One region of the Rhizobium sp. NZLR1 genome, then DNA from elsewhere that is predicted to be linked to it. Evidence: riboswitches for the same ligand, from Rfam matches in the RefSeq annotation. Region 1 holds a riboswitch; the other holds the start of a gene.
The links. A riboswitch is a leader RNA that binds a small molecule or an ion and turns the genes downstream of it on or off. The one in region 1 is predicted to bind FMN.

Region 1 (5,118 bases):
TTTTTCATGAAACACCATGCTTTCGGCCGCATGCCTTTCACCGTCACCGATGTCGGCTTCGGCGCTTGGCAGATCGGCGGCTCCTGGGGCGATATCAGCGAGGTGGATGGACGCGCGGCGCTTAACGCCGCACTCGATGCCGGCATGACCTTCATCGATACGGCTGACGTCTATGGCGACGGCCGCTCGGAAAAAATCATCGCCGACGTGCTGAAGGCGCGCGGCGGCCAGCGCCCGATGGTCGCCACCAAGGCCGGCCGCCGGCTCAACCCGCATGTCGCCGAAGGTTATACCAAAGCGAACCTCGAAGGCTTCATCGACCGCAGCCGTGAGAATCTTGCCGTCGACAGCCTCGACCTCGTGCAGCTGCACTGCCCGCCGCGCGAGGTGTTTTACCAGCCTGAGGTCTTCGAGAACCTGAACGCGCTGCAGGCGGCCGGCAAGATCAAAGGTTACGGCGTCAGCGTCGAAAAGGTCGAAGACGGGCTGAAGGCGATCGAATATCCTGGCGTCGTCAGCATCCAGATCATCTACAATATCTTCCGCCAGCGTCCCGACCACCTGTTCTTCCAGGAAGCGCGCCGCAGGAACGTGGCGATCATTGCCCGCGTGCCGCTGGCCAGCGGCCTTCTCTCCGGCAAGATCACCCGGGACACCCACTTTGCCAGCGACGACCATCGCAATTTCAACCGCAACGGCGAAGCCTTCGATGTCGGCGAGACTTTTGCCGGCGTGCCCTTCGAGGTCGGCCTGCAAGCGGTGGAAGAGGTGCGCAAGCTGGTGCCTCAGGGCGCCACCATGGCGGCCTTTGCGCTGCGCTGGATCCTGATGGCTGAAGCCGTCACCGTCGTCATCCCCGGCGCCCGCAATGCCGAACAAGCTAAAGCCAATGCGGCCGCAGCCGATCTGGCGCCCCTTACGGCCGGTGTCATGGCGGCAACACGCGAGATCTACACGCGGCTGATCGCGCCGCATGTGCATCAGCGCTGGTAGGGCTGGAGCGTCGCTATTTTGTCAGGGCTGCGGCAAGTCGAGTCAGGCCCTCATCCGGCTGCCGCCACCGGCCGGGGTCGAGCCATGGGTTTCGGCCCGTCCCTCGTAAACGAGACGAAGGGGATGTGCCGCAACCACTCGGTTCCCTGCCCACATCTAGCATGGCACCTCCCCTTTTCCCCGTTTTCCGGGGGAGAAGGTTAGGGTACCTCAGGCGGGTTTCCGCTCTTTGCGCATCTCGTTTCGCATGATGAAGAGTGAGGCGGAAAGGATGAGCACTGCGCCTAGCCAGAGGTAGCCGGCCGGCGCATAACCGAAGAACAGCCAGCCGGCCAGCACATTCAGCGGCAGCTTCAGATCGTCGAAAGGTTGAATGTAGGCGGCATCCGCTGCGGAATAGGCAAGCGTCAGGAAATACTGCGCTGCGGCGGTCAGCAGCCCCGCCAGCAGGAACAAGGCAAGTGTTGTACCCGTCGGCACTGCAAAGCCTGCCGCAAGCGCCAGCCCTCCGTTTATCGGCGTCAGCAGAACGAGCAGCCAGACGGTGATCGTCTCCGGTCGTTCGATGCCCGTCAGGCTCTTGGTGATCAGCGACGAGGCGCCCCACAGCAGCGCCGAGAGCACCGGCAAGAGTGCTGCCCAGCCAAAGCCGTCCGACCATGGCTGCAGGACGATCATCGCGCCGGTGAAACCGGCTGCGGTCGCCGCCCAGCGGGCCGGACCGACGCGCTCACCCAGGAAGAGCCGGGCGCCGAGAATGATGAAGAACGGCGAGGTCATCACCAGCGCGATCGCCTGCCAGATCGGCACCGCGGCAAGGCCGGCGACCCAGGCCTCGACCCCGAGCGCGGCAAGCACGACGCGCGCCAGGTGACGCCAGGGATAGTGCGTGCGCATCGCCGCCAGGCCGAGCCTGCGCAGGAACGGCAGCGAAAACAGGAAGGCGAAGCCATATTGCCAGAAGGCGGCCGAGGCCGAGGGAAAGGCAAGCTTCATCGTCAGCCATTGGGTGACGACGTTAAGAAGCGAAAAGGCGATGCCGGCAAGGACCATCCAGAGTGCACCGACAATGGCGCGGGACGGCTCGACCGCAAGAGAATTCTGACTCATGTCTTTCATCCAAAACCAGGGACCAACATAAATCAGGACGCATGAGCCACGAACAGGCGACGCAGGACACCCCGCCCTTCGCACGGCCGACACTCATTCTCTTCCATCCGGACTTTAACCGTCGGCTCCGGAATCGCACCGGATCTGCTGACCCTCCCCCCGCATTGGCGCGGAAGGCGGCGCTCGCGGGCTCGGGCCGAAACCCATACCGCCGGTGGGGAGTTTCACCTCGCCCTGAGAACAGAAATGTCGTAGATCAAAGCCCGCATGGCGGCAAGCCACGAAAGCAAGGGCCCAGCAAAGCAAAAGGGGTCCGGCAAAGCCGAACCCCTTTCCAAATCCTGCACAGCCGGTCTCGTTTACGGCTGGCGGATAATCTCAGATCAGCCGTTGACGGCGTCCTTCAGGCCCTTGCCGGGCGTGAACTTCGGCACGTTGCGAGCCGGAATGTCTACCTCAGCGCCCGTCGACGGGTTGCGGCCCTTCGATGCGGCACGATGAGAAACGGTGAAGCTGCCGAACCCTGCAAGGCGGATGTCGCCCTTGTTCTTGAGTTCACCCTGGACAACGTCGAAAACCGCGTCAACAGCGGAAGCCGCGTCAGACTTCGTCAGTCCTGCCTTTTCGGCGACTGCGGACACGAGTTCATTCTTGTTCATGTTTCCACCCCTTTCTAAATGGTACGAAACGACTCAATATAAGCTAGGCGCCGAATAGGTATCATCAGGCCCGCCGGGAACCCAAAAGCCCTGCAAATCAAGGAAAAGCAAGCGTCTACATGACGTTTTCACAAAAAAGGCTGGCGTTTTCGCCAGCCTTTTTCCGAGTTTTCAGCCAATGGGGCATAAATGTGGCCGAGGCCACTCAATGCGCTATGGTTGCGCCCGTCTCGTCGAGGCCTTCGACCGATGCGATGACCGGCGTTTCCACCGTGCCGTCCCATTCGATCGGCTCCGGCCGCCGGATCAGCGCATGCTTGATCACCTCGCCCATGCGGGATACCGGGATGATCTCCATGCTGTTCTTCACGTTATCCGGAATCTCCGCCAGATCCTTGGCGTTCTCCTCCGGAATCAGCACCTTCTTGATGCCGCCGCGAAGGGCTGCGAGCAGCTTTTCCTTGAGACCGCCGATCGGCAGAATACGACCGCGAAGGGTGATCTCACCGGTCATGGCCACGTGCCTGTTCACCGGGATACCGGTCATGATCGAGACGATCGCGGTCGCCATGGCGACGCCGGCCGAGGGGCCATCCTTCGGCGTCGCGCCTTCCGGCACGTGCACGTGGATGTCGCTCTTGTCGAAGCGCGGTGGCTCGATGCCGAAATCGACAGCGCGCGAGCGGACATAGGAGGCCGCCGCCGAGATCGATTCCTTCATGACTTCCTTCAGATTGCCGGTGACCGTCATGCGGCCCTTGCCCGGCATCATCACGCCTTCGATGGTCAGCAACTCGCCGCCGACCTCCGTCCAGGCAAGACCTGTGACAACGCCGACCTGATCCTCGCCCTCGGCTTCGCCGTGGCGGAAGCGCGGGACGCCCAGATAGTCGGAGATGTTGGCAGCCGTCACATGCACGGACTTCGTCTTGCCCTTGATGATCTCGGTGACCGCCTTGCGGGCAAGCTTCATCAGTTCGCGCTCGAAGTTGCGGACGCCGGCTTCACGGGTGTAGTGCTGGCTGATGGACATCAGGGCGTCGTCGTTGACCGAGAATTCTTCCGGCTGCAACGCATGTTCCTTGATGGCCTTCGGCAGCAGATGCCGCTTGGCGATCTCGCGCTTTTCATCTTCGGTGTAGCCGGCGATACGGATGATCTCCATGCGGTCCATCAGCGGCGCCGGGATGTTCAGCGTATTCGCCGTCGTAATGAACATCACATCCGACAGGTCGTATTCGACCTCAAGATAATGGTCCATGAAGGTCGAGTTCTGTGCCGGATCGAGTACCTCGAGCAGGGCCGAAGACGGATCGCCGCGATAGTCCTGGCCGAGCTTGTCGATCTCGTCGAGCAGGAAGAGCGGGTTGGACTTCTTCGCCTTCTTCATCGACTGGATGACCTTGCCGGGCATCGAGCCGATATAGGTGCGGCGGTGACCGCGGATTTCGGCTTCGTCGCGAACGCCGCCAAGCGCCATGCGGACATACTCACGGCCGGTCGCCTTGGCGATCGACTGGGCGAGCGAGGTCTTGCCGACACCCGGAGGGCCAACGAGGCAGAGAATCGGGCCCTTGATCTTGGTGGCGCGAGCCTGCACGGCCAGATATTCGACAATGCGCTCCTTGACCTTGTCGAGACCGAAGTGATCGGCTTCGAGGATCTTCTCGGCATTGTTGAGATCGGCCTTGATCTTCGACTTCTTGCCCCACGGAATGCCGAGCAGCCAGTCCAGATAATTGCGCACGACGGTGGCTTCGGCCGACATCGGGCTCATCTGGCGCAGCTTCTTCAGCTCCGCATCGGCCTTTTCACGGGCCTCCTTGGACAGCTTGGTCTTGGAGATACGCTCTTCCAGCTCGCTCATCTCGTCGCGGCCTTCCTCGCCGTCGCCGAGTTCCTTCTGGATCGCCTTCATCTGTTCGTTCAGGTAGTATTCGCGCTGGGTCTTCTCCATCTGGCGCTTGACACGCGAACGGATGCGCTTTTCGACCTGCAGGACCGAAATCTCGCCTTCCATGAAGCCGAGGGCCTTTTCGAGGCGAGCCTTGACGCTGGTGGTTTCCAGCATCTCCTGTTTCTCGGTGATCTTGATCGACAGATGCGAGGCGACCGTATCGGCGAGCTTGGAATAGTCGTCGATCTGGCTGGCGGCGCCGACCACTTCGGGCGAAATCTTCTTGTTGAGCTTCACATAGCTCTCGAATTCGGAGACGACCGAACGCGACAAGGCTTCCAGTTCGACCGGATCGTCGTGCGGCTCCTCGAGCACATGGCCGAGCGCCTCATAGAAATCCTCGCGGCCGGTATATGTGTCGATCTCCGCGCGGGCGCGGCCTTCGACCAGAACCTTGAC
Region 2 (5,118 bases), 1.2 Mb from region 1:
GACGTCGCGGTGACCGGAAAGATCGCCAGCACGCCGTCGCCTATGAATTTCAGCACCTCGCCGCCGAAGGCGTGCACTGCGCCGGCGACGCGATCAAAATAAGCGTCGAGCGCGGCAATCATCGCCTGCGGCTCCGTCACTTCCGAAAGCGCGGTGAAATCACGCAGATCGGCACAGAGAAGGGCAGCGCGGATGGTCTCACCGGTGCCGCGGGCAAGCGCGCCGGCCTGCACCCGGGCAGCACTGCGCCGGCCGAGATAGGCTTCGAGCAGCGCGGCCCGCGCCTCCCGCGCCGCCAAAGCGGCGAGCGGCGCTGCGGCAAAACGCGCGACTTCGCGCAGCAGACTGGCCTCGGCCGCACCGAATGCGCCGCCCCCTGCCCCGTTGGCAACTCCCGCCCAGCCAAGCAGCGGCCCGTCCGATGCCTGATTATCCTGTGCAGGCCCGATCCGGCTCTCCCACACCGGCCCGAGCCCACCCAGCCAGTCGCGCCCGGCCTCACTCTGCGGAGCTGCAGCAAAGGCCAGCGCCTCAATGACGGCCCCGGTCTCGGCCCGCCACAGCCAGGTGCGCCGAGCGATGATTGGGTGCGGCACGGAAAGCGTCAGCGCGCCGCCCGAAAGCGGCAGGCCGTCAGCCAAAAGCCGGCGCCCGAGCTCGGCCAGAAACCGTTCGGGACCAGGCGAGGCACCGGCCTCATCAACCAACCAGGCAAGGGGAGATGGCAGATCCATGCTTCAACATGACATCGCCCCGGGACGTCCGCAAGGATGCCTTCTGAAGCCCCATCGACTCCTTCAGCCATTCCACGCAGACAATTCCTGTCGAGATTCTTCCATCACGGCGAAAAGCAAAAAATAACGCTTTAAACTTGCGCCGTTTTGCTTCCATTATGCGGCGGTTCGTCATCGTGTGATTGAGGGGTACGATGGGCACGATTTTCTGGCCGAAAGATCCGCTGGATGGGAATGACATGACGCTGCTGACGTCGATCCTTCGGCGGTGGTGCGACAGGCATCAGGTCGAGCTGACAGCACAGGAGAGCAGCCGCAAGGCGAAGGAACTTGTCGAATGGTATGAATTCGGCGTCAAGGATCCGATCGAACTCGAAGAACTGATCGAGGGCAAGTACTGGCTGGTCAGCAAAATCTGACCTGATCACAGTCGTAACATTCAAGAGAAAAGGCCGGGCGAAATATCGCACCGGCCTTCGTCAATTTGCCCCTGGGAAGGCTTCAGTCGTCATCCCGCCAACGGCGGTGGTGATCGCCGCGCCAATCATCGCGCCAGCGCGGACCATCCCAATCCCGGTGACGCCGCTCCCAGCCCCAGCGGGGCGGACCGCCGTAAAAGGCCACCGGCGGCGGGCGTCGCCAGTTTGGCCGGCATTCGCCCCAGCGGGTCAGATGCCAGCCGCGGCCGCACGCATAGTCGACCTTCGTGACATCGCTTGTGACATTGCTCTGGACATTGATTGTCCCCATCGGCATCGCCTCAGCTGTGCCGACCGAGAGGCTGCCAGCGAGCAAGGCAGCCGCGATAGAAAGTGCCTTCATCGAAAACTCCAATTCATCCAGCCGTTCCCACCCTAGGGCCGCCAAATTGAACTGGAGATGAACTTCACGTTCATGTTTGCGGGAGAAAAAGAAGCGATTTCGGACCGCTCATCGCAGCGCCGGCCAGCTGGTTTTCCCGCAAGGGCAGGCGCTTCAGGGCCATCCACCGGCCCGCAAAAACCGTTCATGTCCTGCCGTAAAATGCGTCGGGACCCGGGTCACGCCCGGCGGCGACCTCGGTCAGCCGCCCAAGGTAATGCGCCCAGCCTTCCGCATGCCCGGCGCATTGATCGGCGCTCGGTAGGCCGCTATGCGTCAGTCGCAGCAGTGTTCCGCCCCCCTGCTCGATCAGGTCGATCTCGACGAGGCTCGACCCCGGCGGCACCACCTCGCTGCCGTCCCAGCCGAAGCTGTAGGCAAGGCGATGAACCGGCACCACCTCGCGAAACGAGCCGCGCGCAAAGCGGGCACCGGTGACGTTGACAAGATAGAGCCCGCCCGGCTGCGGCTCGACCTCTGCCTCCGTCCCCATCCAGCGCAGGATCTTCTGCGGGTCGGTCATCAGCGCAAACACTGCGGCCGGCGGCGCCGCAATATGCGCCTCGCGGTGAACGACGAAAGATTCTGGCATCACGCTCTCCGATAGTTGTCATGGCCTGCCTCGCCGCGGGCGGGATCAGCGGGTCATGCTGTTTTGACGTGGGTGTCCTCGCGTGAGCATGTAGGCGGAAGTACCCGATCAGCAAGGGTGGTCGGGCCACGCCGCCCCCGTCGCCCGGCACCGGCGCGGCATCCTCCAACGTCCCTCATGCTGAGGCGCGTAGCCCGTGGGGCGGAGCCTCGAAGCACTCGCCGCAACGCTGCTCCCTGCCTTCATCTAGCATCCGCGCACCCGCCGCGTCCTTCGGGGCCTCTGCGGCGCACCTCAGGACAAGGCTCTCTGGGGGGTGCAGCCAGCTAGGTGGCGATCGCCTCACCCCATCCCCGCCTCCGCGATGCAAGCATTTCGCCCTATTGCCAGCCCTTCGTCTTCCCCCTATTGTCCCGGCCGTTCTCAGGGCGGGGTGAAAGTCCCTACCGGCGGTATGCAGTTTCGATTGCGAGCCCGCGAGCGCCTTCCTCGGAAGGGTCAGCAGATCAGGTGAGATGCCTGAGCCGACGGTCATAGTCCGGATGAAAGAGAACGCACGTTCCCAGCCCTTGCGGCTGTCGGGACGTTCGTGATCGCCTTGGGTGATGTGTCTGTTCGCCAAAGGAGATTACCATGACACCCACCCGCTACGCCTTTATCAAAGCCAGCTGGCACGCCGACATCGTCGACCGCGCCCTTGACGGCTTCTATCAGCTCGTGCCGCCCGAACAGGTCGATGTGTTCGATGTTCCCGGCGCATTCGAGATGCCGCTGCTTTCCCGCGATCTGGCCGCAAGCGGACGTTATGGCGCCGTCATTGCCGCGGCTTTCGTCGTCGACGGCGGAATTTACCGCCACGAATTCGTCGCTCAGGCGGTGGTCGACGGGCTGATGCGCGCCGGCATGGATACCGGCGTGCCGGTGCTTTCGGTTTCGCTGACGCCGCATCAGTATCAGGAAACCGAGCACCATAAGCAGATCTACCGCGCGCATTTCGTCGAGAAAGGGCGGGAGGCCGCAAAGGCCGCGCTCACAATCGGGAAGACACGCGCCGCTCTTGCCGCGTAAGGCGGCTCCCCCCGAACCGGGGCGGCGGGACCGATCCCGCCGTCTTCATCAGGTCAATTCCGACAGAATAATTGATTCGACGCCCTCGCCGCGCTGTGATCCACTCACCCCCGACATGTATCGCCATTCTTAATGCGTCCCAAACCTTAAGGAGCTGAAGATGAGCAATGCAATGCGCAGTGAAACCCCTATCGAAAATTCGCGAACACGGCCCGTCGACACCAAGCTCGAGGTGGTCGTCATCCCCGTTTCCGACGTCGATCGCGCCAAACGTTTCTACGACAGCCTGGGCTGGCGGCTCGACGCCGACTTCGCCAATGATGCCGATTTCCGGGTGCTCCAGTTTACCCCGCCCGGCTCCGGCTGCGCGATCATCTTCGGCAAGAACGTCACCGCCGCGCCACCTGGCTCCGCCCAGGGGCTCTACCTTATCGTCTCCGACATCGAGGCCGCCCGCCGCGATCTTATCGCTCGCGGCGTCGAGGTCAGCGACGTGTTCCACGACGCTGCCGGCGTCTATGCCGGCAAGGACGAGCCCTATCTCTTCGGACGGCTGCGCATCGCCGGCCGAGATCCCGAAAACCGCAGCTATCGCTCCTTCGCCTCGTTCAAGGATCCCGATGGCAATGGCTGGCTATTCCAGGAGGTCACCACGCGATTGGCGGGACGCATCGACGCCGACGAGACAGCCTTTGCGACCTCGAGCGACCTTGCATCAGCGCTGCGCCGCGCGGCGACCGCCCACGGCGAACACGAAAAGCGAAACGGCGGCAAGCACGACGAGGGCTGGCCGGACTGGTACGCCGACTACATGGTCAGTGAACAGTCTGGCCGAGAGCTGCCGCTATAGGCAGCGGTCTTTTCCGGCGAACTCAAACAGCCCTTGTTGAGGCATGCCTTCCTCCTGCGCACCTCCCTGAGGTGCGCAGGAGGAAGGCCAGTAGCCTCGAAGGACACCTCCATGCTGCTCCGTGCATTCATTCGGCGTCGGCGCACGCGCCCGCCGTCACCGCTCGAAAAAATCCCGCCACTGTTTCTCGCCAACCAGGCAGTCGACCCCGGTCTCGGCGCCGGTGATTCTCTGCACCGTTGCCGGCGGGGAAAACCCGCTGATCTCCAGCACCAGCTTGCGGCGCACGGCAACGGCGAAATCCTCGATGTTGCGGACCGGCAGCACGAAGGCGCCGGGGCCGCCGATCACGCAATCCGCATAATATGTGTCGAGCCCGTTCGGCGCATCGGAGGGCCGCAGCATAATGGCAAGGCCATTGATGATCATGCCTGCTTCCACCGCCTTGTCGCGGGCGGATATGACTGGATTTCCGGAATTGTTCGGGCCATCGCCCGACACATCGATCACCTGTCGTCTGGACGGAAACGGACTGGAAACGATCATGCTGGCGCCTTGGGCGATCGCGGTGGAGATCGATGTACGCCGCTGCGTGGCAATCGGCCGGGCTTCGAGCTTTTCGGCAAAAGCGATCGCGTCCGCTTCCGTCTCGATGACCTGCCAGTCGATCACCGAATCCTGGACGACATAGCCCGCCCATTCGAAATAGCTGATGGCGATGCGGCCGGTCAGACCGCCCTTCACCGCATCGATGAATTCCTTGTGCTTGAGCGCTTCGACATAACCCTCGCGCTGGATGCCGATCTCCTCGAAATCCATCGAGCGCGAGGTGTCGACGGCAAGGACCAGGGTCACGTCAACCTCGTTTCCCCCCGCCTGCGCTGCCGGGACGAGGCCGGAAAGACCCATAAGCACCGCAACTGTCGTCAGCATCGGCAGATCCCCGCGCCATCCAAGCGCGCAACCTTAGCACAGCTTGGCCGATGCAGGACGCCCGGCCACGCCGGTAGTTT

Region 2: another riboswitch for FMN. It lies ahead of J3O30_RS14525 (6,7-dimethyl-8-ribityllumazine synthase); the one in region 1 lies ahead of J3O30_RS08540 (DMT family transporter).

The regions. Positions count from the first base shown of each region.
Region 1 is NZ_CP071632.1:1,709,636-1,714,753, reverse strand. It holds gene J3O30_RS08545 (aldo/keto reductase) at 7-993, shown strand; gene J3O30_RS08540 (DMT family transporter) at 1,204-2,103, opposite strand; FMN riboswitch at 2,195-2,349, opposite strand; gene hupB (DNA-binding protein HupB) at 2,487-2,762, opposite strand; gene lon (endopeptidase La) at 2,968-5,118, opposite strand, start outside.
Region 2 is NZ_CP071632.1:2,911,148-2,916,265, forward strand. It holds gene J3O30_RS14505 (adenylate/guanylate cyclase domain-containing protein) at 1-734, opposite strand, end outside; gene J3O30_RS14510 (hypothetical protein) at 929-1,153, shown strand; gene J3O30_RS14515 (hypothetical protein) at 1,236-1,556, opposite strand; gene J3O30_RS14520 (SRPBCC family protein) at 1,741-2,187, opposite strand; FMN riboswitch at 2,603-2,745, shown strand; gene J3O30_RS14525 (6,7-dimethyl-8-ribityllumazine synthase) at 2,821-3,255, shown strand; gene J3O30_RS14530 (VOC family protein) at 3,416-4,105, shown strand; gene J3O30_RS14535 (DUF1194 domain-containing protein) at 4,262-5,038, opposite strand.